4 regions of the Arthrobacter sp. NPDC057013 genome follow, and region 1 is predicted to be linked to each of the others. Evidence: riboswitches for the same ligand, from Rfam matches in the RefSeq annotation. Region 1 holds a riboswitch; each other region holds the start of a gene.
What was found. A riboswitch is a leader RNA that binds a small molecule or an ion and turns the genes downstream of it on or off. The one in region 1 is predicted to bind cyclic di-AMP.
Positions count from the first base shown of each region.

Region 2: linked by a shared signal. The riboswitch ahead of ACFTSA_RS05770 (M23 family metallopeptidase) and the one ahead of ACFTSA_RS13055 (hypothetical protein) in region 1 are both predicted to bind cyclic di-AMP.
Region 3: linked by a shared signal. The riboswitch ahead of ACFTSA_RS20225 (LysM peptidoglycan-binding domain-containing protein) and the one ahead of ACFTSA_RS13055 (hypothetical protein) in region 1 are both predicted to bind cyclic di-AMP.
Region 4: linked by a shared signal. The riboswitch ahead of ACFTSA_RS21910 (NlpC/P60 family protein) and the one ahead of ACFTSA_RS13055 (hypothetical protein) in region 1 are both predicted to bind cyclic di-AMP.

Region 1 is NZ_JBHUSE010000008.1:147,937-155,427, reverse strand. Features, by position in the region: gene ACFTSA_RS13085 (D-alanyl-D-alanine carboxypeptidase family protein) at 1-182, opposite strand, end outside; gene ACFTSA_RS13080 (SixA phosphatase family protein) at 247-780, opposite strand; gene ACFTSA_RS13075 (winged helix-turn-helix domain-containing protein) at 827-1,702, opposite strand; gene ACFTSA_RS13070 (hypothetical protein) at 2,235-2,786, opposite strand; gene ACFTSA_RS13065 (response regulator transcription factor) at 2,984-3,724, shown strand; gene ACFTSA_RS13060 (ATP-binding protein) at 3,728-5,350, shown strand; cyclic di-AMP (ydaO/yuaA leader) riboswitch at 5,445-5,608, shown strand; gene ACFTSA_RS13055 (hypothetical protein) at 5,614-6,438, shown strand; gene ACFTSA_RS13050 (glycosyltransferase) at 6,688-7,491, shown strand, end outside.
Region 2 is NZ_JBHUSE010000003.1:37,410-44,900, reverse strand. Features, by position in the region: gene ACFTSA_RS05800 (molybdopterin molybdotransferase MoeA) at 1-516, opposite strand, end outside; gene ACFTSA_RS05795 (DUF6457 domain-containing protein) at 513-860, opposite strand; gene ACFTSA_RS05790 (molybdenum cofactor guanylyltransferase) at 897-1,490, opposite strand; gene ACFTSA_RS05785 (HNH endonuclease) at 1,526-2,026, opposite strand; gene ACFTSA_RS05780 (NlpC/P60 family protein) at 2,249-3,037, opposite strand; gene ACFTSA_RS05775 (C40 family peptidase) at 3,140-3,850, opposite strand; cyclic di-AMP (ydaO/yuaA leader) riboswitch at 3,903-4,096, opposite strand; gene ACFTSA_RS05770 (M23 family metallopeptidase) at 4,209-5,030, opposite strand; cyclic di-AMP (ydaO/yuaA leader) riboswitch at 5,042-5,284, opposite strand; gene ACFTSA_RS05765 (metal-dependent transcriptional regulator) at 5,478-6,173, opposite strand; gene serC (phosphoserine transaminase) at 6,518-7,491, shown strand, end outside.
Region 3 is NZ_JBHUSE010000021.1:881-8,371, forward strand. Features, by position in the region: partial or broken gene ACFTSA_RS20200 (ArgE/DapE family deacylase) at 1-181, opposite strand, end outside; gene ACFTSA_RS20205 (hypothetical protein) at 150-323, shown strand; gene ACFTSA_RS20210 (Re/Si-specific NAD(P)(+) transhydrogenase subunit alpha) at 485-1,756, shown strand; gene ACFTSA_RS20215 (NAD(P) transhydrogenase subunit alpha) at 1,756-2,106, shown strand; gene ACFTSA_RS20220 (NAD(P)(+) transhydrogenase (Re/Si-specific) subunit beta) at 2,103-3,476, shown strand; cyclic di-AMP (ydaO/yuaA leader) riboswitch at 3,585-3,784, shown strand; gene ACFTSA_RS20225 (LysM peptidoglycan-binding domain-containing protein) at 3,788-4,759, shown strand; gene ACFTSA_RS20230 (YybH family protein) at 4,996-5,421, shown strand; gene ACFTSA_RS20235 (purine-cytosine permease family protein) at 5,418-6,965, shown strand; gene ACFTSA_RS20240 (ArgP/LysG family DNA-binding transcriptional regulator) at 6,986-7,491, opposite strand, start outside.
Region 4 is NZ_JBHUSE010000025.1:31,750-39,240, forward strand. Features, by position in the region: gene ACFTSA_RS21895 (alpha/beta hydrolase) at 1-667, opposite strand, end outside; gene ACFTSA_RS21900 (GTP pyrophosphokinase family protein) at 872-1,978, shown strand; gene ACFTSA_RS21905 (SulP family inorganic anion transporter) at 1,985-3,487, shown strand; cyclic di-AMP (ydaO/yuaA leader) riboswitch at 3,668-3,833, shown strand; gene ACFTSA_RS21910 (NlpC/P60 family protein) at 3,837-4,571, shown strand; gene ACFTSA_RS21915 (diguanylate cyclase) at 4,805-5,944, opposite strand; gene ACFTSA_RS21920 (bile acid:sodium symporter family protein) at 6,102-7,157, shown strand; gene ACFTSA_RS21925 (LLM class flavin-dependent oxidoreductase) at 7,154-7,491, opposite strand, start outside.

The sequences.
Region 1 (7,491 bases):
CGGGATTTGTTCACCAGGACCCAGGCATTGCCGGGGTCTGACACTACCTGCGTGGACAGGGGCTCACCGGAAGGCGCCGCGGTTGCCTGCTGCGCGCCGGCGGAAAGCATCAGGAGAACGACGACGGCAGCAGCGCACCGCCGGGCACCGGTCCGCCACCGGGCGGGTACAGAAGTCAGCATGGCGGCCCTTCCCCATTAGACGACGCTGGGGACAAGCCTACTCGGCCCGCGCAAGGGTGCGCGGCTAGGGCTTGTGGGCGCGCGGGACCTTGAAGTGCGTGAGCCTGGCGTCCTGGCCATCCAGTTCGGCCCAGGGCTTTTCAGTCTCCAGCACCGTCAGCCCGCTGGTGGGGAAGCGCGTGGCGGCATCCATGTAGGCGTCGTGGTTGGAATCCCGCGATGCCAGGTGCATGGTCAGGTCCTGCACGCCGGGCATGTGGGAGATCACCATCAGCGTGGTCACGGTGTCCGGCACGTGGTTGATGACCGCAAGCATGCGCAACGCGGAGGCAGCGTAGAGGCCGTCCTCAAGTTTCGGCGTCGGGGCTTTCTCGCCGAGTTCACTGCACACCCACGTGCACGTCTGCCGTGTCCGCAGCGAACTGGAGCACAGGATGAAATCCGGGACGATGTTGTGCTTGAGCAGCCATTTACCGGCAAGGGGGGCCTCACGGTGGCCGCGTTCCTCCAAGGGGCGCTCGTGGTCGGCCACCCCGCCGGGCCAGTCGGCCTTGGCGTGGCGCATCAGGACCAACCGCTTCTTATGGTGCGCACTCATGGCCCAAGCCTATCCCCAGCCGCCTGGGCTGTTCGGGCGGAGATGACTAGATCGAGTACTCCGGAGCGGCCCAGACAACGACCTCGGGGTGCTCGTAGAAGCGGTAGCCCTGGCCGCGGACGGTGCGCACGGTGTTGGCGAGGCGGCCGAGCTTGGAACGCAGGCGGCGGATGTGGACGTCGATGGTGCGCTCGTTCGGCACTTCTTCGGCGTTGCGCCACAGGCCCTCGAGCAGTTCGTCGCGGCCCACGGTGCGGGTGCCATTCTCCACGAGGTAGTTGAGGAGTTCGAATTCCTTGAATGTGAGGTTCAGGGACTCGCCGTCGAGGTGCACCTCGCGGCGGGCGAGGTCGATCAAGACACCGGAAGGACGCGGGTCCTGTGCCGGCTGAACGCGGGCAGTCTCGGTGCGCTGCCGGGCATTGACCGTGGGGTCACCGAAGGTGGAACGGACGACCTCGAGCGCCGAGCCAGGGGCGCTGGCCGGAGCCACGGCGACGGCGGCGTAGCTCTCGGCGCCGGTCACCAGCGACTGGGCGTAGGCCCGGATCTCCTGGGCAAGCTTGGCGATCGAGGTGCCGGCGGCGGCCGCCGTTTCCTCGTCGATGCCCATGTACAGGACGAACCCGCGGGCGACGTTGTCATTCGGCACGGGGCGGACCGGCGCCGTGGCGGCCGGGGCCACGAGAGGGGTGGGTGCGGTAAGCGGCGCGGCTTCGTCAGCCTGCACGGCACGCAGCTGGCCGTAGGAGTTCGGATTGTAGCCCTGCGGTGCGTAGCCGGGGGCGGCGGGAATGCTGTTGGCCTGGCCTCCGGGAGCGTAAGCGGGACGGGCGCCGAATCCCTGGCGCAGGCCCTGCGGCTGGCCCGCCTTGTTGGCGTTACGGACTGAGATGTGGACGTATCCGGATGCAACTGACATGAATGCTTACCTCAATGTGAATGGCCGTCATCGCGGCTGAATGCTTGGGTCCCCGCAATGATTCTGGGGAGGGGCGCCCTACGCTGGGCTGGGGGCGAATGCCTAAAAACTTTGTTGGGGTGGTGAAAGTTAGGCGTGCATTCGACAACAGCGCATGTCGGCAGCAGCGGGTGTGCTGGACCAATATTCTGCGGCTGCAGGTGCTGTTGAGTTCTTGTTCACATTTGAAAGTGTGCAACGTAACAATGAAAACTTGCAAGTAACAATGGACGGAACCGTCCGCATGCTGAGACAAACGGCCGGTTTGTGCGCTAAATCACAGTTTTGCCAGTGGCCGATTTTTTGATTCTTTTTCCCGAACGGACGGTCGGAAAGCTACTCCTGCAGAATCTTCTTCGATTTCTCGGTAAATTCACACCGAATATTCAATGACATCTGAAATGCCGGAAACCCGCAGCCGCGATCCGCCGATTGTCCAGCTATGACGCAGCCCGGAGCGGAAATTTTTGTCCAAGGGCGGATGGGGGGCTGGTCAAATCCGAAGGAACGGCGGCGGCAGCGCCCGGTCAGCCTTGGCGCTGCGCCTTTCCGGAAACGCTGGAGACGGTGCCGATCTGCGCCACCTTGGTGACGTACTGCCCGTTCTCCTCGACGACGTACTCCGAATGGACCGCCGCAGAAAACCGCTCCCCATGCCGCCGAGTCCGTTGGGCGCGAAGTCGCCTCCCTGGCCGGGCACGGTTCCGCTGCCCGGCGCCTGCATGCCGCCCGGCCTGCCCATCGATCCGCCATCCTGTGGCAGGCCGCCCTGGGCACCGGCAGCCGTTCCGCCGGCAGCGGCAGCGTTGGTGCCCAGGCCGTACACGGTTGCTCCTGCGCCAGCGGCCAGAACCGTAGCCGCACCGGCCACCACCAGCCCGCGCTTCATGGTCCACGGCTTGCCGTTGGCCGCCGGTCCGCCGGCTTTTCCGGCCGACGGCGGGGTTCCCCCGCCAAAGCCCCATCCGGGGGAATGCCCATCCGGCTGCGGCGCCGAAGGCAGTGGTGTGCTTTCTGGAACAGGTGCCTGCCGCTGTCCGCTCATTGCTATCTCCTTAGGGATGCGGAAGTGTCCGTTCCAGACTGGAAAGCCTTCCTGTGATTGTCCTGTGCGGCGGAAGAGCCATGGCTGTGACCTGAAAAATGCGTATACGGCGCCTTTCAGCTCGCTAGGCTGGGATTCACAGCCGGCGCACAGGGTTGCCAAAGCGGCGGCTAAACACCAGGACGGAGAGTTGTCACATGGCCACTTCGCACTCCATGACCAACAACCTTCCCCAGCTGACCCACCCGGACGGATCCCCCATCCGTGCTCTGGTGGTCGACGACGAGCCGAGCCTCTCGGAGCTCATGAGCATGGGCCTGCGCATGGCCGGCTGGTCCGTCGCCGTCGCTGCCGACGGCCCCGAGGCCGTGAAACTCGCCAAGGAGTTCCGCCCGGACGTGCTGGTGCTTGACGTGATGCTTCCCGGGTTCGACGGCGTCGAGCTCCTGGGCAGGATCCGCGCCTTCGCGCCGGAGGTCCCGGCCCTGTTCCTCACCGCCAAGGACGCGGTGCAGGACCGCATCGTGGGCCTCGCCGCGGGCGGCGACGACTACGTCACCAAGCCGTTCAGCATGGAGGAAGTCCTGCTGCGGCTGCACCGGCTGGTCCAGCGCTCCGGCGTGGCCGCCATGGATTCCGCCGAGCTCGTGGTGGGCGACCTTGTCCTGAACCTCGACACCCGCGAAGTCACCCGGGCCGGCGACGAGCTGCAGCTGACCGCCACCCAGTTCGAGCTGCTGCGCTACCTCATGGAGAACCCCAGGCGCGTGGTCAGCAAGGCCCAGATCCTGGACCGCGTGTGGAACTACGACTTCGGCGGCCAGGCCAACATCGTTGAGCTGTACATCTCCTACCTGCGCAAGAAGGTGGATGCCGTGCACCCGCCAATGATCCACACGGTCCGCGGTGCGGGCTACGTCATCAAGCCGGCAGAGTAGGCCGTGGCAAACCTTTCCGGTGCAGTCCGTACCCAGCGCCGAAGCTGGCTGAAGCCGGGCACCTGGCACCTGCGCACCCGCCTGGTCCTCGTGGCCATGGCGCTTCTGGTGGCCATTTGCGCTGCCATCGGCCTCTTCAGCTACGCCTCGATGGATTCGTTCCTGACCCGACAGCTCGACGACCAGCTCACGGGAGCCGCTGACAGGGCCCGGGACTTTGGCCGTCCGCCGCTCGGCTCCGCTGGCAACAGGCCGGACCCCCTCGAAGGCCGGGGCCAGCGGGTGGGAACCCTCGTGGCCAGGATCCAGTCCGGGCAGGTCAGCGCCGGGTTCCTGGCATCGGATGCCACCCGCAAGACGCTCTCGGCCGCAGACAACCAGACCCTTCTGGAGCTCCGCCGCGATGGCGTCCCCGTCGACCGTGCCCTGTCCACGGGTGACTACCGTCTTGTTGCCGCCCAGACGCCCTACGGCGAAGTCATGGTGACCGGGCTTCCCCTGGCAGAGAAGCAGAGCACACTGACGTCGCTGGTCTGGACCATCACCATCGTCTCGTTGGGCGGACTCGTGCTGATCGGCCTCGCCGGGACGGTGCTCATCCGCCGCACCATGAAGCCGCTGGAGCAGCTCTCCGAGGTGGCCACGCAGGTGTCGCGCCTGCCGCTGAACGCCGGTGAGGTGGCACTCGCGGTCCGCGTCCCGCCGTCGAACGCCCATCCCGGAACCGAAGTGGGCAGCGTGGGGAACGCTCTGAACCAGATGCTGGACAACGTCTCCAACGCGCTGGAAGCGCGGCAGGAAAGCGAAATGAAGGTGCGGCAGTTTGTGGCGGACGCCTCGCACGAGCTCCGGACTCCGCTGACGGCCATCCGCGGCTACACCGAGCTGATGCGCATGACCGAACAGTTCAGCCCGGACGGCCAGCGCTCACTTGCACGCGTGCAGAGCCAGTCGGAGCGCATGACCGCGCTGGTGGAGGATCTCCTGCTGCTCGCCAGGCTCGACGAGGGCCAGCCGCTCAAGCTCAGCGACGTCGACCTCACCCAGTTGGTGATCGAGACCGTCAGCGACGAGAAAGTCATGGCACCGGACCGGGCGTGGCACCTCGACCTTCCCGAGGAACCGGTGTCCGTCCGGGGCGATGCATCCCAGCTCCACCAGGTCCTCGTCAATCTGCTCTCCAATGCCCGCAAGCACACCTCGCCCGGCACCACGGTGACCACCGGAGTGATGCGTTCGGCCGACGGCAGCGCTGTGATTACTGTCACGGACGACGGCGCCGGCATCGCGCCCGAATTCGTGGACAAGGTCTTCGCCCGCTTCGCCCGCGCAGACGCCTCACGTGCGACGCCGGCGCGGTCTCCCATGGCGCCTGCATCGGCAGCGGCGAGGGGCGCTGGCACGGATGGCGCAACGGACCTCCGTGCCGCGGATTCGCGGGGAGAACCGGGGACTTCACAGGGAGAACCGGGCGTGGCCTCGGAAGAGGGAACCAGCGGCCTGGGCCTGTCCATCGTGCAGTCAATCGTGGAAGCGCACGGCGGCACGGTGGAGGTTTCGTCCCGGCCCGGCCGGACGGAATTTGCCGTCCGCCTGCCCGCACAAGGCGCCGCGCCGTCGTCGTGATTCCCGTTACCTAAATGTGACTTAATCAAAAGCCTCCTGTACCGTCGATATGGTGCGGCCACCACTAGAGCCGCATCTCCGGATTGACGCCCAGCTCTGCCGCTTCCCGGATTCCGCTAGATCAGGCAGAGGCGGGGGAACCAGAGTCCCGGGCTTACCGCATCAGCCCTTGGGGTGAAGCCGACACGTGAATTTTCCGTGCGGCCGGATGACCTCATCCGAACCCGACAGCTAACTCCGCAGGTGTTGAGAGGCAATCCACCATGTCTGAATTTAAGACTCAGGCGCGCCCTGAACGCGCCTCGCACAAGACTGACGCCACGATTTCACGCCACCGCGCCGAGCCGGCCCAGCCCAAGACTGCATTTGGCCGCTTCGCTGCCGGCCTTCCGTCGCTCGGTCGCCGGGCAGCGGTCCTGACCACTGCCGCGGCCGTGCTCGTGGGCGTCGGCGCCGCAGGCCACGCGGCCGACCAGGCTACGCCTACAGCCGCCGTGACGTCTGCGGCCACCGCCGACGCCGGGCAGACGCTGAGCTTCGACAAGACGCTGATCTCGGCTCTGCCGGCCCCCTCCGCGGCGTCCATCGCTCCGCAGTCAGCCACCAAGGCGACCGCCAAGGCTGCTCCCAAGGCTGCGGCCCCCAAGGCCGCCAAGGCCGCGGCCCCGAAGGCAGTCACCAAAGCTGCACCGAAGGCCGCGCCGGTTGCCAAGGCCGCGCCCGCCGTCAAGGTGGCCGCGAAGGTTGCTCCCGCGAAGGCCGCAGCGCCTGTTGCCCTGAACGACCCCGCCGGCGCCCAGGCCTACGCGGCCAGCAAGCTGGGCTCCTTCGGCTGGTCCGCAGACCAGATGCAGTGCCTGCAGCGGCTGTGGACCAAGGAATCGGACTGGCGCACGACGGCCACCAACGCCAGCAGCGGCGCCTACGGCATCGTCCAGTCGCTGCCCGCCGAGAAGATGGCGACCGCCGGGGCGGACTACCGCACCAACTACCGCACCCAGATCAACTGGGGCCTGGACTACATCAAGGAGCGCTACGACTCCCCGTGTGGCGCGCTGAACTGGCACCTCGCCCACAACTGGTACTGACCGGTTGCCGCGGCCGGACCGGCTGACGGCGACCATTTCTGCACCGCTCTAGGGTGCCCGGCTTAGATGCCCAGGGCCCCGGATCCGCCAGGATCCGGGGCCCTTTTGCTGTCCCCGGTCTTCCCGCGGCAGGCAAAAAGGTGCGGATATGCCGCCACTTCGCGGGAGAACGCGGTGCTGAAGCACTTCCACAGCCCCTGCACAGCTTCGCCCTAAAACCCTCATAACAGCGGTCGCCACTGTTGATGCATGACCATCACTGACCAGGACTCAGGAACCCCGCCGCACCCACCGCTGCACCTGCAGCCGCACGCGCCCCATGGAGCCGGCGCGGCCGGACAGGCCCCGGTGCAGACCCTCATCGGGCATCCGCGGCGGTCGCCCATCGACACCTCCACCGCGGTACCGGTCCTGGACGTGACCATCCCGGTCTACAACGAGGAACGCGACCTGGAGGAGTGCCTGCGTCGGCTCCACGCCTACCTGCGCGGCACGTTCCCGCACTCGTTCCGCATCACCGTTGCGGACAACGCAAGCACCGACGGCACGCTCATGGCCGCCGAACGCGTGGCCCGGGAACTCCGCGAGGTCACCGTGGTGCACCTCGAGGAGAAGGGCCGCGGCAACGCCCTGCGGAAAGTCTGGCTGGCTTCACCGTCACCCGTCCTCGCTTACATGGACGTGGACCTCTCCACAGACCTGGCCGCGCTGGGACCGCTCCTGGCACCCCTGATCTCCGGCCACTCGGAGCTGGCCATCGGCACGCGCCTGACCCGCAACTCCCGGGTGGTCCGCGGGCCGAGGCGCGAATTCATCTCCCGCAGCTACAACTTCATGCTGCAGTCCCTGATGGGCGCCCACTTCAGCGATGCGCAGTGCGGCTTCAAGGCCATCCGCGCCGACATCGCCCGGCGGATCCTGCCGCACACCGTGGACACCGCCTGGTTTTTCGACACCGAACTGCTGGTCCTCGCCGAGCGGTGCGGCCTCCGCGTCCACGAGGTGCCGGTGGACTGGACCGACGACCCCAACTCCAGCGTGGACATCGTCCAG
Region 2 (7,491 bases), on a different contig from region 1:
GCTCTCAGTGCGCAGCACTGCCTTGGCACCGGGGGGAATGAGTCCGCCCGTTACGATCACGCTCGCCTGGTGCGGCGCCAGCCGCTGCCCCGGCTCGGCCAGGATCCACGGACCGCTTCCATTAACTGCCCAGCCGTCCATGGCGGACGACGCATAGTGCGGCATGTCCTGGTGGGCGGTGATATCCGCGGCCAGGGTCCTGCCCACGGCCTCGCGCAAGGGAACGGGTGCCGCCGGGATCGGGGCAGCACAGTCGAAGGCGGCATGCCGGGCCTCCTCCCAGGTGTGCGCCAGGTGCTTGGCATGCTCGTCCGGCTCCCCCGGCACTTCCTGCTCCGGCTGGCCGTCCGGCTCGCCCGCGGCGGCGGGATCGGCACCTGGTGCGGGGTCGGTGCCGGTCACAAGTCCGCCGCCGGCCGAAGCAGTTCCGTCGCCGGCAGCAGTTGCGACCCCGGCAGGGGTGTGCTCTGCGGAGGCGGGTGGGTCGTCGGAGCGGTGCTCGGGCGCGGCTGTCATTCCCCCGGAGTCCCGCTGGGCGCCGAAGTTCCGGCGGAACCCGCGGCCGCGGAACCTGCCGCCGCGCGCGCCTCGTCGGCCGCGTAGGATTTAGCAACGGCACGGGCCACGTCCATGGCGCTTTGCATGGCTTCGACGTCCGGGGCCTGGCCCGCAGCGCACTTCAGGCCGGTGGCGAGCCCTGCTATGAAAGTAGTGAGGGGTGCAGCCGGACGCACCACGGAGTGCGCAGCCACTCCCGCAACGGACAGCACCTCGTTGATGTCCACGTCCACATCCTCGAGCTCAAAAGCCCGCAGCAGCAGACGGCACCATTCCTCAAGCGTCTCGTCCTGGCTTTTCATGCCTGCCTCCAAATTCATGGCGGTCCGGAAGGCGGCTCATTGCTCCCGGACAGCTACTCCCAACGCGGCTGCATCGTCCCAGGTGTCCACGTCATCCGTGGAGCCGGCAGGGACAACCACAGCCTGCACGTCAAGACTAGCAAGGAGGGCGAAGACTGACCCGTGGACCAGGGCGTTGCTTGCGGCGGCGTCCTGAACGGCGCGTTCCAGCGCAGCTGTGCTGTAAAAACCCGCCAGCGGCTGCTGCCGGCCGTCGGCGGATGCCGCCATAACGCCGTCAGCACCTGCGCCCGGAAGGGCGGCCAGCAGGGTACCGACAGCATCGCCCACGCGCGGCATGTCGCACGCCAGAACCAGGACCCAGTGCGGCCGGCCTGCGCTCCGGAGCGCGGCGAGCCCGGCAGCGATTGCCGCCGCCGGCCCCGCAAAGGGCGGGTCCTCACGCGTGCTGAGGACACCACCGGGAAGGTCCCCCGTCTCAGGTCCCACCACAACGAGGTGCCGGGCACCGGCCGCTGCCGAGAGCGAGCGCTCGAGGAGGGTGGCGCCGTCGAACATCAGGGCAGACTTGGGCGAGCCGCCCAGGCGCGAGGAGCGGCCGCCGGCCAGGATTATTGCGTCAAAGTCCACATGCCCAGCGTAGTGCTGCGATGCTCAGGCGGGCTTCAGGCTGCTCTTTCCGGAAGCAGGAACGGGTCCCACGCCGGTGTGGGCTTCTCCAGCTCCTTGATCTGCCACATGGTGCCCACCGGTGGAGCCGGATCGAACCGGAGCTTCCAGCCCATTTCACTGGGCGTGTGGTCACCCTTGACGTTGTTGCAGCGGAGGCAGGCCGCAACCAGGTTCTCCCAGGAGTCGGCACCGCCCCGGGATTTCGGCTGGACATGGTCTATGGTGTGGGCTGCCTTGCCGCAGTAGGCGCACCGGTGGCCGTCGCGGCGAAGCACGCCCCGTCTGCTCACCGCGGTGATCATGTTGTACCGGGGGCGGATGTAGCGGTTCAGGAGAATCACGGACGGGCGGCCCATGATGTCCTGCGGCCCGACGACAGGATCGTCGCCTTCGGCCACCACGCTTGCCTTTCCGGTGAGCACAAGGACCAGCGCCCGGCGGAAGGTCACTACCGCCAGCGGTTCATATCCAGCATTCAGAACGAGTGTGCGCATGCACATACCTCTTCACGGCCGCACCCGGCAGAGGCGCGAGGGCCGGCTGCCCTCTGCATGTCCGGGCTATGGATCGACACCATAAGAGTAAACACTCATTAGGCAGATGAGCGAATCGAACACAAGCATCGTCATGGTGTGTCGCCAAAAATTCATGCGGGCGCAAGCAAAAAAGGACCCCCGCCGGCTGGCGGGGGTCCTTTCCGTAATGCTGTGGGTGTCTTAGCCGCCGACGCGGATGAAGACAGGGCCGGAGCCCACGTTCACGCTGAACAGTGCGGTGGTTCCGCCGTTCCAACCGCCGTGGACGGCCATGCCGTTGCCGACGTAGACAGCGATGTGGGCCAGGCCCATGCCGCCGTTCTGGTAGTACGCGAGGTCACCCGGCTGGGCCTCGGCAGCGCTCACGGTGCGGCCGAGGGACAGGTATCCTGCGGGCCAGCCGTGGTAGTGGATGCCCACGGCGGCGAGTGCGTTGGTGGCCAGCGCGGTGCAGTCCTGCGAGACGCCCAGCTGTGCGTAGGCGGCAGCGGCGATTGCAGCGCCCTTGCCGCTGGCGGCTGTGGTCTTCGGCGCTGCCGGGGCAGCGGTCTCGACGGCGGCGGTGGCCTGGACTGCCGGTGCGTCAGCAGCCGGAGCGGCGTCAACGGCGGGAGCGGCTTCCTGGACCTTCACGACAGGCTTCGGGGCCTCGACGACGGGAGCCGGCGCGGTGGAGACAGCCGGCTTCTCGTAAGAGATGGCGATGCTGGAAGCGGCCGAGATGGTGGCCGGCGCTGCAGCGGACTGCACTTCCAGCGTGGAAGCCGGAGCGGATTCGCGCTGGACGTTGGTCTCAGCAGCGTTGGCGGCGATGCCGCTGGTCAGGACAAGACCTGAAGCAGCAGCGATAACTGCAGCCTGGCGGCTCACGCCACCGGCGTTGTCGCCGACGGCCTTGGCAATGACAGCCAGCGAGCTGGTCTTGGTGACCTCGGCGCGGTGCCGTGCAATAGTCGCACGTGTAGTCATTAAAGTTTCTCTCTTTCGTGTTCCACGGACTGCGGTAGCAGGACGTGGGTTATCGACGAGCCGGCATCTTGGGGGTAAGCCGGCCCGCCTCGAATCGGATTCTTAGCGAAGGGTGTAAAAAGCGGACGTGCCCGTTGCGGACACGGCGTGCAGGAGAGTGCCGTCCGCAGGGTTCAGCGCGCTGATCATCATGCCGTTGCCGACGTAGATGCCCACGTGGGCGCCGCCGTTCTGCATGACCAGGTCGCCGGGGGCAGGCGTGGAGGTGGGCTTCATGGCGTTCCACGCGTTGACGCGGGGAATGCTGATGCCAGCCTGCGCGTAAACCCACTGGGTAAAGCCGGAGCAGTCCCAGCCGCTGGGGGTGGTGCCGCCCCACACGTACGGGTGGCCGATGCCGGTGTACGCGATTGCAGCAAGTCCGGAAGCTGCGGCGGAGACCGCACCATCGGTGGACTTGGCGGTGACGGCCGTGGCCGCACCGGTGCTCTCGTCGCCGGCTTGGCCTGCGCCGGCCGTCTGGCTCTCGTCGCTCGACTGCGGAGCGACGGTTTCGGCGACCGGGGCTGCCACCGTGGTGACGGCAGGACGCTCGAAGGAGACAGTGGCGGTGGGCGCGGCGGTCACAGCAAGCTGTGCGGCCTGGGAACCGGTCTCCGAGGAGGCGGAAACACCAATGTTGGCGTCGGCCGCGTTGGCAGGCATGCCAACGCTCAGGATGAGTCCTGAAGCAGCTGCGATAACAGCTGCCTGGCGACCTACTGTGCCGGCATTGGCGCTAACCGCCTTGGACACGGAGTCCAACGGGTTCATACGAACCGTTTGCGCGCGGTGGCGCGCGGCATTGTGGCGTGAAGACACGAAGGTAGCCTCTCCCAATGCCTGCGAGGTGAGCTGTCGGATTCGGATGGGAGTCACCCGGCCGCTCCGCTTCCTGGGAAGCTTTGCGACTTAACCCCAAGGCCTTCTTGCGAAGACCAAAATTGGTTCCCCCGCCCCTGCCAGACGATGTAATGCGAACGGACCTTGAGCGGTGGCAGAGTTAGGCAATCCACTCAAGAGCGTCAACTTCGGAAAAGTTGACGCGGTTTAGACGGTACAGCAGTTCGGAGCCAATGTCACATTCAGGTTACGGCGTGTCACAGGAATGAGAGTGCTCACTCGGGTTGGCCTAGAGCCAGCCCATGGGATCAACGACATCCCCGTTGACCATCACCTCGAAGTGGAGGTGGCAGCCGGTGGAGGCGCCCGTGGTCCCGCTGAGGGCGATAACCTCGCCCCGGGTGACCTTCTGGCCAACCTGGACGCTGGAGGACGACAGGTGGTTGTACGTGGTCTCCAGGCCGTTGCCGTGATCGATCACGACGCGGTTGCCTCCGCCATACGGGTGCCACCCTGAGAAGGTGACCTTGCCGCTGGCTGCAGCAAGCACCTGGGTGCCGCACTCGGCGGCGAAGTCCTGGCCGCGGTGGAATTCGCCGGCTCCGCCGGTGATCGGGCTCACCCGGTAACCGAACGGCGAGGACTTGACCAGCGTGGTCAGTGGTCCGCCCAAGGTGCCCACCGAGGCCGCACGGCTGACACTGCCGGCCGACTGGGCGCTCAGGAGCTGCTTGAGCTTTCCGTCCGGGTCGCCGGTGGTGGAGACTGACGTGCGGCTGAAGTCGATCTTTGCCGCCGGTTCCGCCGAAACTTTCGGCTGCGCCGGTGATGCAGCGGACGCGGACGCCCCGCCCTGCTCGCCGGCAGCCAGGACAGGGCTGGTGGCGGGGACAGTAACAGTCAGCAGGAGGCCGGTGGCCGCGAGGGCAACGCCGGCTTTCTGCCCAACGCCACTGGCCGAGGCGAAATCCGCAACCTGCCGGAACGGACCCCGGCGGCGGCGGCGCGCTTCGCGCTGGGCGTCCCGGGGTCGGTCCGCGGCGGTGGCCTCCGCAAGGCGCGGCTCCGGAGCGGGACCAGTCGCGCGGCGGCGGCCCCGGGCATTCTGCATGGACAAGTACTGTTTCCTCTCTGGATAGCCTGCGGAGTTAGCTGTCGGATTCGGGTCAGAGAGTTCAGACCCGGTCCGCCATCACAAGCCGTTCCGGCACAGGGGTATCCCCGTAAGGATTCCTTCTGCGGAAGAGACTTGCTGCTGCGGACTTCACCCCAAGGCTGTCGAAACAGCCGGTTGTGGTTCCCCCGCCCCTGCCAGTGGGTGACTCGTTCTGCTGATCTGCTGGCAGGGTTCGGCTTCAGATCAGGTAACGCTTTTGTATCGGCGTTGCCGTTTAACTATAGGCGATTAACGGGCACGGTAATAATTCCGTTATATTCCCTGTGCAAAAGAGGTAGGTCATCCTGCCTGCAGATGTCAGACAGGATATGGCTTCCGCGCCGCTGGGCGGTTTAGGCGCCCGTTAGGCACCCTCTGGCCCCCGTAGGCACCCTCTGGAGCTTAGCCCAGGCGCACGAACACGTGCGCAGCAACTTCCGGCGGCAGTTCAAGGGCACCCTCGAACCCCGGTACGCGGACAGAGATGTACTCACCCACGCGCTCGAGCGAGACGGCGGCGCCGGGCCGGATCCCGCCTTCATCCAGCTGGAGCAGCAGCTCCGGCTCCACCTGGATGGGTTCTGCCAGGCGGCTGACGGTGACCTTGGATTCCGGGCCGTAGCCGGTCATGGCATCCAGCAGGTTCACCACCCCGTCCGAGAACGGGCGTGCCGGCTGCCCGCCGAGCGCGGCCAGGCCTGGAATCGGGTTGCCATAGGGCGATTCGGTGGGGTGGTCGAGCATTTCGTAGATCCGGCGTTCCACGCGCTCACTCATGACGTGTTCCCACCGGCACGCCTCGTCGTGGACGTAGGCCCAGTCGAGGCCGATGACGTCGGCGAGGAGGCGCTCGGCGAGCCGGTGCTTGCGCATCACCTCGGTGGCGCGCTTGCGGCCCACTTCGGTCAGTTCCAGGTGGCGGTCGCCGGAGACGACGACGAGGCCGTCGCGTTCCATCCTGCCGATGGTCTGCGAAACAGTGGGGCCCGAGTGGCGGAGACGTTCCGCGATGCGTGCCCGAAGCGCCACGATGTTCTCTTCCTCCAGCTCCAGAATGGTGCGAAGGTACATCTCCGTGGTGTCGATCAGATCCGTCATTCAGCTCAGCTCCTCGAGCACAGTATTGTGTCCGTCCCACCGTACCGCGGGCCCGCCGCACCGGGATCCGGCAAGCTGCAGCGGCGGTCCTGTATGACGGCGGCGCAGCACCGGCTGTCTGCCCGTACGTCCAGTGCCAGCTTAGCCTATTTTGAATTAGTCCGGATAATCCGCCGAGCCTGTGACGGGCACCATCTCAATGACTGGACTATGACGGTGGCGTGTTCCCGCGGTATCCGCGCTTCGGGCAGAATAAGGAGGGTCTTGGTGGCGGTCATGGTTGCCTGCCGGCCATCGCCCCGTCCCCGCCGAACCGCACTTCCATGCCGAAAATTGGAGCCACTGTGAGCGACACCAGCATCACTATTCCCGCAAACCTCCTGCCCAAGGACGGACGGTTCGGCGCCGGTCCCTCCAAGGTCAGGCCCGAGCAAATCGAGGCGCTCTCCGCAGCAGCCACGACGCTCCTTGGCACGTCCCACCGCCAGGCCCCCGTGAAGAACCTGGTTGGATCCGTCCGTGAAGGCCTCAGCACCTTCTTCCGTGCCCCCGAAGGCTACGAGGTGGTCCTCGGGGTCGGCGGTTCCACCGCATTCTGGGACGTTGCCAGCTTCGGCCTGGTGGAAGAGAAGGCACAGCACCTGTCCTTCGGCGAGTTCGGGTCCAAGTTCGCCGCGGCCACCAACAAGGCACCGTTCCTTGCGGAATCCTCCATCATCAAGTCCGAGCCCGGCACCTGCCCTGCACCCAAGGCCGAGGCCGGCGTTGACGTCTACGCCTGGCCGCAGAACGAAACCTCCACCGGCGTTGCCGCGCCCGTCCAGCGGGTGAACGGTGCCGATGAGGGCGCGCTGGTGCTGGTGGACGCAACCTCGGCTGCCGGCGGCCTTGACGTCGATGTGGCCCAGACGGACGTCTACTACTTTGCGCCGCAGAAGAACTTCGCTTCCGACGGCGGGCTGTGGCTTGGCCTGTTCTCCCCGGCAGCGCTGGAGCGGGCCGAGCGCGTTAAGGCCAGCGGGCGCTGGATCCCGGACTTCCTGGACCTGAAGACTGCCATCGACAACTCCAAGCTGAACCAGACGTACAACACCCCCTCGTTGTCCACGCTCGTCACGCTGGACGCCCAGGTGCAGTGGCTCAACGCCAACGGCGGGCTGGACTTCGCCGCCGGACGCACTGCCGACTCCGCCGGACGTATCTACAAGTGGGCGGAAGCCTCCGAATTCGCGACGCCGTTCGTCGCCAACGCCGCCGAACGCTCCAACGTCATCGCCACCATTGACTTCGATGACTCGATCGATGCCGCCGCCATCGC
Region 3 (7,491 bases), on a different contig from region 1:
TACCGGTGCACTCCTCCTCAACGACTGACTGGAAGTGGATCCGGGCCGCCGGTTCCAGGCCGGCTGAGCGGACGGCGTCGAAAGCAAACAGATTCGCGGCAAGGCCGGCCTTCATGTCTCCCGCGCCCCGGCCGTAAAGCCAGCCGTCGATGATCGGCGCATGCCACGGCGAACGGGACCAGGCCAGCGAGGAAGGCATTTCCCACAACGAAGCCGAATTCACGCGTGACGAGGACGCCGTTCGCGGCACAGAGCTTCTCACCGAGGTGGTGCGCCGGCTGGTCCGCGGTGAACTCGAGGCCGCCGGGATCAACGACGACTAAACGGCCGTCACCCTCCCGCCACGCCGCCTTGGGCCATAGACTCTAGCCAACTACGTGCAGCAGGGCCGCTCCGTCCGTCCGGGCCCCAAGGTCCGGGAACCCGGTAGTTTCCGGGACTCCGGGAGTAAGGCGCCGCTGCACCCGTTGGAAGGACGTGGCGGGTGAAGCTGGGCATAGCGCGGGAGCGCCGGGAGGGCGAACGGCGGGTCGCTGCGACCCCGGAAACCGTAAAGCAGCTGGCCGGACTGGGCCTGGAGGTGCTGGTCGAATCCCGGGCGGGCGTCTCCGCCGGCCACGCCGATGACGAATACCGCCAGGCAGGCGCCCAGATCGTTGCCGACCTCGATCCCGCCGGGCTGGATATCCTTGCGCACGTCCGTCCGCTGGAACTTCCGACGGCGGCAGCCCTGAAACGGGGCGCCGTTACCGTGGGTCTGGCCTCACCGTCGTCCGAACTCGCCACCGTGAGGGCGCTCGCCGAAGGCGGGGTCACGTCCTTCGCGCTCGAGCTCGTGCCGCGCATCTCCCGGGCCCAGTCCATGGACGCCCTCTCCTCGCAGGCCCTCGTGGCCGGCTACCGCTGCGTCCTCGAAGCCGCCATCCGCCTACCCCGCTTCTTCCCGCTCTACATGACCGCCGCCGGAACCGTCCCGCCCGCCCGGGTGCTGGTGCTCGGCGTCGGCGTGGCCGGGCTGCAGGCGATCGGAACCGCGAAGCGGCTCGGCGCCCGCGTCTCCGCCAACGACATCCGGCCGTCCTCGGCGGAAGAAGTCACGTCCATGGGTGGCACCTTCATCAAACTGGACCTGGAGACGGCCGAGGCAGCCGGCGGGTACGCCCGCGAACTGAGCGCAGACCGCGGCGCGCTGCAGCGGCAGCTGCTGGCGCCGCACGTCGCCGATGCCGACGTATTGATCACCACGGCGGCGGTCCCCGGCAGGCATGCACCGCTCCTGGTGACCCGCGAAATGGTGCAGGGCATGCGCCCGGGGTCGGTCGTCGTCGACCTCGCCGCGGAATCCGGCGGCAACGTCGAGGGGTCCGTCGCCGGCCGGGACATCCACGTCCCCACCGCCGACGGCAAGGGGACCACCGCCGTCGTCGGCCTCAAGGACGCGCCGTCCGCCATGCCCACGGACGCCTCCCGGCTCTACGCGAAAAACGTGGCCAACCTGCTGGCCCTGATGACCAGGGGCGGGACGGTGGTCCCGGACTTCGACGACGACGTGATCGCAGGTGCCTGCCTGACGCACGACGGCGTGGTGCGCCATTCGCCGACAGCCGAGGCTCTCGCTGCACTCTCCGGCGAGCACGCGCCGGCAGATGTATCAGCCGACGCGCCGGGGGACATTGCAGACGGGACAGACAGCGACCTCGCGGACGAGATGGCGGAAGACCCAGTGAAGGCGTCGGAAAACGAAGGGGTGGTCTGATGGACGGCATCAGCCTGCTGACCATCACCGTGCTTGCGGTGTTTGTCGGCTTCGAAGTGGTGTCCAAGGTTTCCAGCACGCTGCATACGCCCCTGATGTCCGGCGCGAACGCGATCCACGGGATCATCCTGGTGGGCGCCATCATCGTCGCCGGCCAGGCCACGCACCCCTGGGTCCTCGCGGTGGCGCTGCTCGCCGTCGTTCTTGCCACCGCGAACCTGGTGGGCGGCTTCGTGGTAACCGACCGCATGCTCGAGATGTTCCGTGGCCGCAAGCCGGATAAACCGGCCAAGCCCGCCCCGAGTGAGACGCAGGGCGAAACCAGGGAGAACACGGAGGCCACGCGGTGACCCTCCTCGACCCCAACGTCACCGCCCTGCTCTACCTCGCGGCCGCCGTCTTCTTCATCCTTGCCCTGAAGGGACTGAATTCGCCGCGCACCGCCCGCCGCGGCAACCTCATCGGCGCCTTCGGTGCGCTGGTCGCCGTCGTGACCGTCTTTTTCTCAACCCGGCTCGACAACGTTCCCCTGATCCTGGGCGCCATCGTCGTCGGTTCCGGGGTGGCCGCCCCCGTGGCCAGGCGGGTCAAGATGACCCAGATGCCGCAGCTCGTCGCCCTCTTCAACGGCGTGGGCGGCGGCGCCGCAGCGCTCGTGGCGCTGCTGGAACTGCCGCATGCGGAGGACGCCTGGGTGCGCGTCGCCGTCGTCTTCACCCTGCTGGTCGGAGCGGTCTCCTTCGCCGGCTCAGCCGTGACGTTCGCGAAACTGCAGGAGCTCATGACCACCCGCCCCGTGGTGTTCCCCGGGCTGGCGGTGCTCATGGGGGCGGTGCTGCTCGCCGCAGTCGGTGCCGCCGTCGCCGTCGTGACGGGCGGATCCCTCGTCCTGGCGCTGCTGCTCCTGCTGCTGGGGCTGGTGGCAGGCGTGCTGCTGGTGCTGCCGGTGGGCGGCGCCGACGTGCCGATCGTCATCTCCCTGCTCAACGCGTTCACCGGCCTCGCGGTTGCAGCGTCCGGACTGGTGCTGGGGAACGTGCTCCTGGTGGTGGCCGGTACGCTCGTGGGCGCGTCGGGCACCATCCTCACCCGGGCGATGGCCGCGGCCATGGGCCGTAGCGTGGCCGGCATCCTGTTCGGCGCCTTCCGGGGAGGCTCGACGGCGGGATCCACCGCCGTGAGCGACCGCCCGGTCCGCTCGTCGAGCGCGGAGGACGTGGCGGTGCTGCTGGGCTACGCTCAGCGGGTCATCATCGTTCCCGGCTACGGGCTGGCTGTGGCCCAGGGCCAGCACACCGCGGCAGAGCTGGCGCAGGCCTTGGAAACCCGGGGAATCCGCGTGGACTTCGCCATCCATCCCGTGGCCGGCCGCATGCCCGGGCACATGAACGTGCTCCTCGCCGAGGCCAATGTGCCCTACGAATCGCTCAAGGAAATGGGCGAGATCAACTCCGAATTCCGCACCGCCGACGTCGCACTGGTGGTCGGCGCGAACGACGTCGTGAACCCCGCCGCGAAGACCACCGCCGGCTCACCGATCTACGGGATGCCGATCCTCGAGGTGGCGGACGCGCGCCAGGTGGTGTTCCTCAAGCGCTCAATGCGACCGGGGTTCGCCGGGATCGAGAACGACCTCATGTTCGAGCCGCAGACCACGCTGCTGTTTGGCGACGCCAAGGATTCCCTGACCAAGGTGCTGGGTGCGGTGAAGGCCCTGTAGGGTGTTGGCACCTGCACTTCCGCACATCCCCGGCCGTTACCGAAATGTGACTTTTGGTGCGGAGATGCGATAGCCTCGGCCGGTGCCCTGGTTCCGCTCAGGGCATTCCCGGGCAGAATGCCGAGCCCTGCCACTGACCGGGATCCGTTCGCTATGACAACTGGCAGGGACGGGGGAACCACGTTAGTACCGGCCTTGCGCATCAGGGCCTGGGGTTAAGTCCAGACGCACCGCCCAGCAGCGGGCAGGACCGGGTGACTCCCACCCGAACCCGACAGCTAACCCCGCAGGCATGGGAGAGGCACATCACCATGTCACGTAAGTCCACGGCCGCGCGCCATCGCGCCACCCCGACCACCTCCATCGCCCTGCAGGGCCTGCAGTATTCCCTCAAGTCCAACGCCGCCTCGGTCGCCAAGCCGGCGGCCGCGGCCGCCGTCGCTTCCGGTCTCCTCTTCGGCGCCGGGGCACCCGCCCACGCCGGTGCCTACGCGCCCGAAACTCCTGCCGGCGGTGCAGCCCAGTCCGCCGCGGCCCCGGCCGCTGCCGCCGTGCAGTCCGTCGCCGGCCAGGCGCTCGCCGCACCGGCCCAGGCTGCACCGGCAGTCCCTGCTCCGGCAGACGCCGGATCTGCTGTGGCCGGAGCATCGCACACTGTAATGCCCGGCGATACCCTCGGGGCTATTGCGGCACGCCACGGCGTCAGCCTTGATGCGCTGCTGGCAGAGAACGGCCTGTCACTGGCGTCGATCATTTACCCCGGCGACCAGATCCTCATCCCGGGTCCGGGCGCAGCTGCAGCCCCCGCGGTCCCTGCCGCTCCGGCAGCTCCGGCAGTGCCCGGGGTTCCGGCCGCTCCTGCCGTTCCGGCGGCACCGGCGGCCCCGGCCGTCCCGGAGCCCACCGGCATGGGAATCTACAACGCCTCCGCGTCGATAACCCCGGCAGCACCGACCGCACCGGCGGCCGGCGGCGTGGGCGCAGCCATTGTGGCCTCCGCCCGGGCACAGCTCGGTGCGACCCAGGACTGCACCGTCCTGGTGGAACAGGCCCTGCGGTCCGTCGGCAAATCCGTCGGCGACCTCGCACCCGCGCAGTTCTACCAGTACGGCACTCCCGTTTCGGCTCCGCAACCCGGCGACCTGATGATCAGCGGCGGACACGTCGGCGTCTACATCGGCGGCGGGCAGGCCATCAGCAGCGGCATGAACGGTGTCAACGAAACCATCGTGCACCCGGCCTCCTGGCTCACCGGCTCGACTTACGTGCGGGTGAACGCCTAACAGCACGTAAACGCCTGAGAGGCGGAACGGTTCATGCGGCAGCGGCGGGTGCATCGGCACCCGCCGCTGCTGCGTTTCTGCCGCTGTCGGCTGCCGACGCGCGAAACAAAAGTCACTGTCAAGCAACAATTGTTGACTGCTGAATACCCTGTCGGGTTTACTGACACCCTGGCCGGATGTGAGTTGGGACACGTGACGGCTGAAGCATTTGCAAGCACCGCCGAGAGTGAGTTCCCGTGGACCTGATCACCACCGCCATGACCACCGCCGAGGTTGAGGCAGCAGCGAAGAGGCTGATGACCGCCTTCGCGGCCACCGATACAGACGGCTACTTCGACTGTTTCGCGCCCGATGCGACCTTCATCTTCCATTCCGAACCGAACCGCCTCAGCTCGCGCGGGGAATACCGCGACCTGTGGCAGAACTGGGTGGAGGACGGCTGGCGGGTCGCAGGATGCGCCAGCTCCAACGCCTACATTCAGGTGGCCGGCGACAGTGCCGTGTTCAGCCACGATGTCGAAACCGTGATCGACGTTGCCGGCACCCAAGAGACCCTTCGCGAGAGGGAGACCATCATTTTCGCCAGGACAAAGTCAGGCAGCGTGCTCGCCGTCCACGAGCATCTTTCTCCGGCGCCTGCCAGCCAGAAGGCGATCTCATGACCAACGGTTCCAAAGCCCCCGCAGTGACCGAAGTCGAAAAGCACGGCATCGAACCGATTCCCGCTGCCGACAGGACCGCGAAACCGCTGGACCTCTTCCGGCTGGTGTTCGGCGGTGCAAACACATTCGCCACGGTGGTCCTGGGTTCATTTCCCATTCTCTTTGGGCTGTCCTTCAAGGACGCACTGCTGGCCACTGTCCTGGGCGTCGTCGTCGGCGGCCTGATTCTGTGCCCGATGGCTGTTTTTGGCCCGACCAATGGGATGAACAATGCCGTCTCGTCCTCCGGGCACCTGGGCGTGCACGGCCGTGTCGTGGGGTCCTTCCTGTCACTCCTGACCGCGTTCGCTTTCTTCTCCATCTCCGTGTGGAGCTCAGGGGACGCGCTGGTAGGGGGCGCGAACCGCCTGGTCGGGCTGCCCCAAAACGCCGTGACGCTAAGCCTCGCCTACGGCGTCTTTGCTGTCCTGATCCTGACCGTGTGCATCTATGGGTTCCGTTTCATGCTCTGGGTCAACAAGATCGCTGTGGTCGCCGCATCCCTGCTCTTCCTGCTCGGCATCTTTGCATTCGCGGGTTCGTTCGATGCTTCCTACGCCGGGACGTTCGGGCAGGCGGCGGATGCTGCCACCAACGCGCTGTTCTGGCCGTCCTTCATAGGATCGACACTGATTGTCATGTCCAACCCGATCTCCTTCGGCGCCTTCCTGGGCGACTGGTCCCGATACATCCCGGCTGAGACGCCAAAGCGAAAAGTCATGGCTGCCGCCTTTCTCGCCCAGGTCGCCACTCTCGTGCCGTTTGGCTTCGGGCTGGTCACAGCCACCATCATTGCCACGGAGGCGCCGTCGTTCTTTGAAAACTCTGACTACGTGGGCGGCCTCCTGGCCGTTTCCCCTGCCTGGTACTTCCTGCCGGTATGCCTCATTGCCCTGGTAGGCGGAATGTCCACCGGCACCACCGCGCTCTACGGAACAGGCCTCGACTTCTCCAGCGTCTTTCCCCGGTTCTCCCGCGTCCAGGCCACGCTGTTCATCGGGTCCATCGCGATCGTCTTCATCTTTGTGGGCCGCTTTGCCTTCAACGTTGTGCAGAGCATCTCCACCTTCGCGGTGCTCATCATCACCTGTACTGCTCCGTGGATGATCATGATGATGATCGGGTACGTGACACGCCGCGGATGGTACGACGCCGACTCGCTCCAGGTCTTCAACCGCCGCCAGGTGGGCGGCCGGTACTGGTTCAACCGCGGGTGGAACTGGCGTGCGATGGGCGTCTGGATCTTCTCTGCGCTCATGGGAATCATGTTCGTGAACGTTCCGAACCAGTTCGTCGGTGCTCTTGGCAATCTCGCCGCTGGAGTGGACCTGAGCATCCCCGTTTCGATCGGCCTGGTGGCCGTTCTCTACCCCGCGGTGCTGTGGCTCTTCCCGGAACCGGCGGACGCGTACGGCCCGGCCGGACCAAGGTTCGTCAGGGCGGCCGCCCCGAAGAACATCCCCATTGTGGACGAAAAGAAGGATCTGGAGCCCGTGCTGTCCTGACTCACCCCGCCGCGCAGAAATTATTTTCGGTGCGGCGGCAGCGTCTGGGCGGCGCGGACGACGGCGTCCGTCACCTCCGCGAGGCCCGGCGAGTCAAGCGTCCACACCTGCCAGTAGAGCCGCAGGTCCTCGCTCCACGCCGGGTCGAGTTCCACGAGCGAGTTCTCCGGGTCCTGCTGGTCCGGCACCATGCCCCAGCCCAGGCCCGCGTGGACCGATTCAACGTACTGGACTGAATCGGGGATGAAATGCTGCGGCGGAGTGGCGTCGGGTGCGACGCGTGCGAGGACAGCCAGCTGGTGCGTGTCCTTCCGGTCGTACTGCATGACGGGGGCGCCGGCAAGGGCCTCGGGGGTGGGCCCGTCGGGGAACCAGCGCGCCGCAAACTCGCGCGACGCCTTGGCCCGGTACACCATGGTGCCCAGCGGCCGGATGGTGCATCCCTGCACGGGCCGGGGATCCGCAGTGATGGCGGCGACGGCGTCGCCGGAGCGCAGCAGGTCGGCCGTGGCGTGCTCATCGTCCC
Region 4 (7,491 bases), on a different contig from region 1:
CCGGCACGGTGTCGTCTTCGAGCCCGTGGACGGCGTAGACCGGGATGGTGAGCGGCACGGCGCTCATGGGGTCCGCGTACTTATGCCGCTTGGGGTACCTTTCGGCGGAGCCGCCCAGGAAGTTGCTGACGGCGCCGTTGCTGAGATCGGCCCACTCGGCCTGCGCGAGGTTGAGCAGCCCGGACTGGCTGACCACGCCGGTCAGGTGGACGGCTTCACCGTTGAGGTTCCGGACGACCTGCCGGTCGGCGTCGGCAGCACCGAGTCCCGCAAGCCGGTCCCGGCCGGCTGCCCAGACGGCAAGGTGGCCGCCGGCAGAATGGCCCAGTGCCACCACGCGGTTCAGGTCGAGATCGTGCTCGCCGGCCACCTCCCGGAGCTTGTCGATACCGGCAAGGATGTCCTCGAACGTCCGCGGCCAGCCGCCGCCGTTGCCCGCACGGCGGTATTCCAGGTTCCAGGCCACGATGCCGTGTGCCGCAAGGTCTTTCGCCAGGGGTTCACCCAGCTCGGCGCCGTACTGCGAGCGCCAGTAGCCGCCGTGGATCACCACTACAACGCCGCGCGGGGACGGCGGCCGGCCGTTGCGTGCGGCAGGTGTCTCCGGCAGGAAGAGCTCGCCCCACTGGCTGGGGTGGTCACCGTAGTGGTACTTCTGCCGCTTCACTGCATCCTCCTAGGATCCTTCGAACGGGGCGCCGGACCCCTCCTTGCCACCGCCCGCACGCCCGGGGTCCGGGCCTGCAGGGCACGACGGCGCACAACAGCCATGTGCCGAGCCTACATGGACGCCGCTTCTCTGGGGCAGAAGGGGCTGCAGTGGCAGGGGTGTCACCGGCCCGCTGCCGCACCGCCTTGATAGTTTGGACACATGGCAAGCAACTGGGATCGCCTGGACGTCACTCAGCGCGACTCCGTGCAGGAAAGCGTGGAACTCTACGAGCGCGTCCGGCCCGCCCTGAAACTCGTCACCCGGGAAGTCCTGCAGATCCTGCGGACAATGCTCAAGGACACCGAGGTCACCCCGCTGTTCGTCACCGGCCGGACCAAGTCGGTGGATTCCTTCCGGGAGAAGATCTCCCGGACCGAGGAACCGCTGGAACCGGGCGGCCCGCGGCTCCTGAAGTTCCCGGACCCGTTCCGGACCCTCAACGACATGGTGGGCGTGCGCGTCATCACCAAACTGCCAACGGAGAACGCCCTGGTGGCCAACCTGATCAAGCGCCAGCGGAACCTCTTCGACTGCCGCGGAGACCGCGAAAAGGACATCGGCTCGATCGAGTCCGGAACCTATGGCTACTCCAGCCGGCACCTGATCCTGCGCACCATCCAGAACGATGTGGTGAAGAACTACCAGCAGGTTTTCAACCCTGAAGTCCCGCCCAACGGCAGCTACTTCTTTGAATGCCAGATCCGCACCGTCTTCGCCCACGCGTGGAGCGAGATCGAGCACGACATCCGGTTCAAGGCCGAGGACCCGCGGGCATGGACGCCGCATTTCGACCGCCAGTTCACCGCCACAGCGGCAATGCTGGAGACCGTGGAGAGCGCCTTCGCGGACCTGCATGAACGGTACGAGGAGGTCCGCAGCTACTGGGACGTGGACGGCGAGGGCGCGGCGCAGCTCACTCCCAACCGGATCCGCGACGTCTGGCGCACCCTGCTCCCGCACGTAGACCGTAAAGTGGATGATGACTGGGGATGGGCGGCCGAACTCCTGGCGGCCCACGGACTCAAGCAGACCGTGCAGCTTGCCGGCCTGCTCAGCGCCAACCGGATCACCGAGGTCCGCAGGGCCCTGGACCACCGCTACTCCCCCGGCCCGGACCGCCTCCTGGATGACCTCCTGCTGTGGCAGTACGGCACCAAACACATCGACCTCACCGCCGAGGCGCCCGACGCCGTTCCCCACCCGCGGCGCGACAGCCTCCTGCGGCGGCTGAAGCAGATCGAGCGTTACCGCCAGACCAAGAAATAGAGTTCCATGAAGCCCGAACAGCTCCAGTCCGTCCGGGCCACGCTCCGTTCCCCGCGGCGCCTCAAGACCGAGGCCCTCGCCGGACTGGTGGTGGCCCTTGCCCTCATTCCGGAAGCCATCGCGTTCTCCGTGATCGCCGGCGTGGATCCCCGGATCGGGCTGTTCGCCTCCTTCACCATGGCCGTCACCATCTCCTTCGTGGGCGGCCGGCCTGCAATGATCTCGGCCGCAACTGGCGCCGTCGCCCTGGTGATCGCGCCGCTGATGCGCAGCCACGGACTGGACCACCTGATCGCCGCGGTTATCCTCGCCGGGGTGTTCCAGATCCTGCTCGCCGTCCTGGGCGTCACCCGGCTCATGCGTTTCATCCCGCGTTCGGTGATGGTGGGCTTCGTGAACGCGCTGGCCATCCTCGTGTTCATGGCCCAGCTGCCGGAACTGATCGGGGTTCCCTGGCCCGTGTATCCGCTGGTCGCTGCGGGCCTGCTGATCGTCGTCGGCCTCCGGCGGATTACGACGGACGTGCCGTCACCCTTGGTGGCCATCGTCCTCCTGACGGTCCTCGCCGTAGTGGCCGGCATCGACATTCCCACCGTCCAAGACAAGGGCCGGCTGCCGGAAAGCCTGCCGACGCTGTTTATCCCTCAGGTGCCCCTGACGTGGGAAACCTTCCAGACCATCGCCCCCTTCTCACTGTCCATGGCGCTGGTGGGGCTGCTGGAATCACTGATGACCGCCAAGCTCGTGGACGACATCACCGATACCCGCTCCAACAAGACCCGCGAATCCTTGGGCCAGGGCGTGGCCAACATCGTCACCGGTTTCCTGGGCGGCATGGGCGGCTGCGCGGTCATCGGGCAGACCATGATCAACGTCAAGGGTTCCGGCGCCCGGAGCCGGGTGTCCACCTTCCTCGCCGGCGCCTTCCTGCTGGTGCTGGTGGTCACCCTGGGCGACATCGTGGGCCTCATCCCCATGGCGGCGCTGGTGGCGGTGATGATCTTCATCTCGGCCATCACCTTCGACTGGCACTCCGTTGCGCGCTCAACGCTCAGGCGTATGCCCAAATCGGAAACTGCAGTCATGCTGATCACCGTGGGCACGGTGGTGGTCACGCACAACCTGGCGATCGGCGTCGGCGTCGGGGTGCTGGCAGCGATGGCGATGTTCGCCCGCCGGGTGGCCCATTTCGCCACCGTGGAGCGGACGGAAGTGGAGCTCAACGGCCGGACGGTAGCCACCTACACGGTGAACGGCGAACTGTTCTTCGCCTCCTCCAACGACCTCTACACACAGTTCAACTATGCCCGCGACGCCGGGCCGGACATCCACAGCGTTGTGATCGATCTGCACGCCTCCCACCTGTGGGACGCATCCACCATCGCCGCGCTCGACTCCGTCACGGAGAAATACCGCAGGCACGGCCGCGAGGTGGAACTGATCGGCCTTAACTCAGCCAGCATCCAAATGCGGGAACGGCTCGCCGGCAAACTCAATGCGGCGGAGTGAGGTTCACCACACTAATCACACCCTGAACCCATAGCTGACGCGGGCCAGCACGATGTGAACGACACGGCCCCGTTACCTGAATGTGACATTGAGCGAAGCCTCCCGTACGGTGGAAAACGTGCCATTTTCATCGAGGAGGCACTCCCGCGCTGATTGCCTAACTCTGCCGCAGCCCGAGGAACCAATCGAAAACCCATGTCCGGCAGAGACGGGGAAACCACTTTTCGGCCCGCTTGAAGCGGGCCTTGGGGTGAAGCCGCACGGTTCCTGACCACGCTCAGGACCGCGGCCGGGTGCCTCCCATCCGAATCCGACAGCTCACCTCGCAGGCATCGGGAGAGGCTTCTTCATGTCGTTCCGCTTTATTTCTGGCCGCCGTGCTGCGGCCATCCTTGCAGCATCCGGCCTGGCCTTCACTGGCAGCGTCGCGGCCAATGCCGCCAACGCTCCGGCCCAGCAGGCCCAGGCTCCCGCCGGCGTCTTCGCGACGGCAGGCCAGGTCCAGGCTCCCCTGAGCGCCGCTTCCAGCGTCAAGATCGACTTCGAGCGCCCCGCGGTCAAGTCCGCACCCGCCCCGGCGGTGGCAGCACCTGTCGTCGTCGCAAAGCCGGCAGTCAAGAAGGCTGCGGCACCTGCCGCCGCCAAGGTCGCCGTGAAGGCCGCGGCTCCCGCACCCAAGGTCGCCGTGAAGGCCGCGGCTCCCGCAACCAAGGTCGCCGTGAAGGCCGCGGCTCCCGCGCCGAAGGCGCCGGTCAAGGCTGCTGCAGGCGTCAACGCAGCCATGCTGGCCTCGGCTTACGCCCAGATCGGCATCACGCAGGACTGCACCGCCATGGTGGAGAAGGCCCTCGGCGCCGCCGGCATCCACGTGGGTGACCTCGCCCCGATGCAGTTCCTCAGCTACGGCAAGGTGGTTTCCACCCCGCAGCCCGGCGACATGGTGGTCCAGTCGGGCCACGTGGCCATCTACGCCGGCGGCGGGAAGGTCATCAGCGGCGGCATGAACGGCATCAACGCCACCATGGCCCACCCGCTCTCCTGGCTTACCGCCACCGGCCCCGTCACGTTCGTGCGCGCGGCCTAGCAGCCGCGCGGCCCGGCGGAACTGAATAAACCGCCGTGTTCCGCTGCCTTGGGGGCGGCGGAACACGGCCACCCCCCAAGGTGCTCCCACCTTTCCACAAGGACTGCGGAACACACTGGCTGTGCCTGATGAAAGACCGCAGTCTCCGGCTGCGAGTCAGGATCACCGGGTCCGGATTGTCCCCCATGCATTCCGGATCCGGCGCCTGCCTTTAAGACGGCAGCAACCCCGCCTCAGCCCCTGACCGTGCGGTTCCGACCCTGCGATTTGGCTTCGTAGAGGGCGACGTCTGCGGCTGCGATCACCTCGTCGAGATCGGCGGTTTTCGCGTTGTAGGTCGAAATTCCGTAGCTGACGGTCGGCATCCGCAGCAGCTCGGGAATGTGCTGCTCTGCCAGCCTCCTGCTAATTTCGCCCGCGATGATTTCCGCGCTCTTGGGGCCGGCACCGGGAAGCAGCAGGATGAACTCCTCGCCGCCGTAGCGCCCCGCGACGTCCGTGGACCGGACCGATGCGCTGCACGCTGCGGCAAACGCCTGCAGCGCCAGGTCCCCCGCCGCGTGGCCGAAGGTGTCATTGACCGATTTGAAGTGGTCGAGGTCGGCGAGGATCAGGGACCCGCCGCTATTGGCGGTCCTGCTGCGTTCCAGTTCCTCTGCGGCCGCCTCCAGAAAGGCGCCGCGGTTGAACAATCCCGTGAGCCCGTCCTGGGTGGCGACCGTCCGCAGCGCCCGGGTCTGCTGCTCGGTGCTCAGCCCCGCCATGCTGAAGGAAACCACCACCAGCAGCACCATGGTGACCATGGTGGTCACCGCGGACCCGAAGTAGGTGGTGAAAACAGGACCGTTCGGCCCTTGGATCAGGAACACCAGCAGGCGGCAGGAGTAGAAGAAGGCCACCCCGCCGGCCGCGATGGCCATGGGGATCCGCACCCGGGAGTAGCCGGGTTCAAGCCGCCACAGTTCGTGCGAAGCCAGCCCGATAAGCACGGCCATGGACGCCAGGAAAACAGCACCGCCGGCCCACGTGTTGGATCCCGGGCTGTCGACGCCGGCGGCGGCGCCGGCAATGACCGGCAGCGCCACGGACAGCCACAGGTTGTACTTCAGGTTCCGCAGGGACCGCGCCCCGGCCCAGACGCCTGCCGCGCCGGACACCAGAAGGAAGTTGCCCAGCGGATTGGCCCAGACCTGCTGCGGCGTGCCGTTGAGCAGGAAGGATGCCGAGCCGGAGAGGAACAGGAGGAGGGCGGCGCACCACCAGGCGCTGTAGGGCGAGCGGGTGCTGCGGAACGTTGAAAAGTAGAACAGCAACGCCAGAACCAGGGTCATCGCCGCGAAGGCAACCCGCAGTGTTGCCGTGTCTAGGATCATTCCGTCCCCTTGAATGCCGATCCAGTGCAATCCAGTATCGCACCGGGAACGATCGGGGCCCGGCCCGTGCCGCAGAAAATTTTGCCGGGCACGACACATTTGTCAGACATCAGTCATGAATTGGCCCGTTGCGGCGCTCCGGTGCCAGCATTATTGAATGCTTGAGGCAACAAAATACCCCGTATCCGCTCCCCCGGCCACGGAGGCCGGCGCCGCACCCCTGAACCCGGCCCTTGCCGCGGAAGCCAGGATTGCGCGCGTCGCGGTGACCGTCTTCCCCCTTCTGGTCCTCGCAGCGGGGGTCGCCGGCTTCCTGCTTCCCGGCGCCTTCAAACCCCTCGGCCCGGCGGTGCCGTACCTGCTGGGAATCATCATGTTCTGCATGGGCCTGACGCTGACGCCGCCGGACTTCACGGCCGTTGCCCGCAGGCCCTGGGCTGTGGTGCTGGGCATCGTGGCCCACTACGTCATCATGCCCGGGGCAGGCTGGGCAATCGCCACCCTTCTCCACCTGGAGCCCGCACTCGCCGTCGGCCTGATCCTTGTCGGCTGCGCTCCCTCCGGCACGGCCTCCAACGTGATGGCGTTCCTGGCCAAGGGCGATGTGGCCCTGTCTGTGGCGGTGGCCAGTGTATCCACGCTGATCGCTCCGGTGGTCACGCCCGTCCTGGTGCTGTTCCTGGCCGGTTCCTTCCTGACCATCGACGCGGGCGGCATGGTGCTGGACATCGTCAAGACCGTGCTGCTGCCGGTGGTGGCGGGCCTCCTGGCCCGGCTGTTCCTCAAGAACCTCGTTGCCAAGGCACTTCCGGCACTCCCCTGGGCGTCCGCCGTCGTTATTTCCCTCATCGTGGCGGTAGTGGTGGCGGGAAGTGCCAACAAGATCCTGGCTGCCGGTGGCATTGTGTTCCTGGCCGTGGTGCTGCACAACGGCTTCGGCCTGGGCCTGGGCTACCTCGCCGGCAAGGTGGGCCGCCTGGACGCCAAGGCACGCAGGGCACTCGCTTTCGAGGTGGGCATGCAGAACTCGGGCCTGGCGGCGACGCTGGCCACCGCCCACTTCACGCCGCTGGCGGCCCTGCCGTCGGCCGTGTTCTCGCTGTGGCACAACATCTCCGGTGCCATCGTCGCTGCCTGGCTGGCCCGCAAGCCCTTGCCCGGGAACCCCGAAGTGCCGGAGCAGCCGGAACTGCCCGTGCAGCAGAACGCCTAAGCGGGTACGGCTTCCTCCGAGCCTGCCGGGGCAAAGGCGCTGGCGGGCCTCGGCAGTCCGTAGTGCTCACGCAGCGTGTTCCCCGTGTACTGCCGGCGGAACAGCCCGCGGGACCGCAGGATCGGAATGACGTGGTCCACGAAGGCGTCAAGACCCGAGGGCAATACGGGCGGCATGATGTTGAAGCCATCGGCCGCGCCTTTTTCGAACCACTCCTGGATGGCGTCCGCCACCTGCTCGGGCGTTCCGGAGAAGGTGCGGTGCCCGCGCCCGCCGCCCAGCCTGCCGATGAGCTGCCGCACGGTAAGCCGCTCGCGCCGGGCGAGCTCCACAA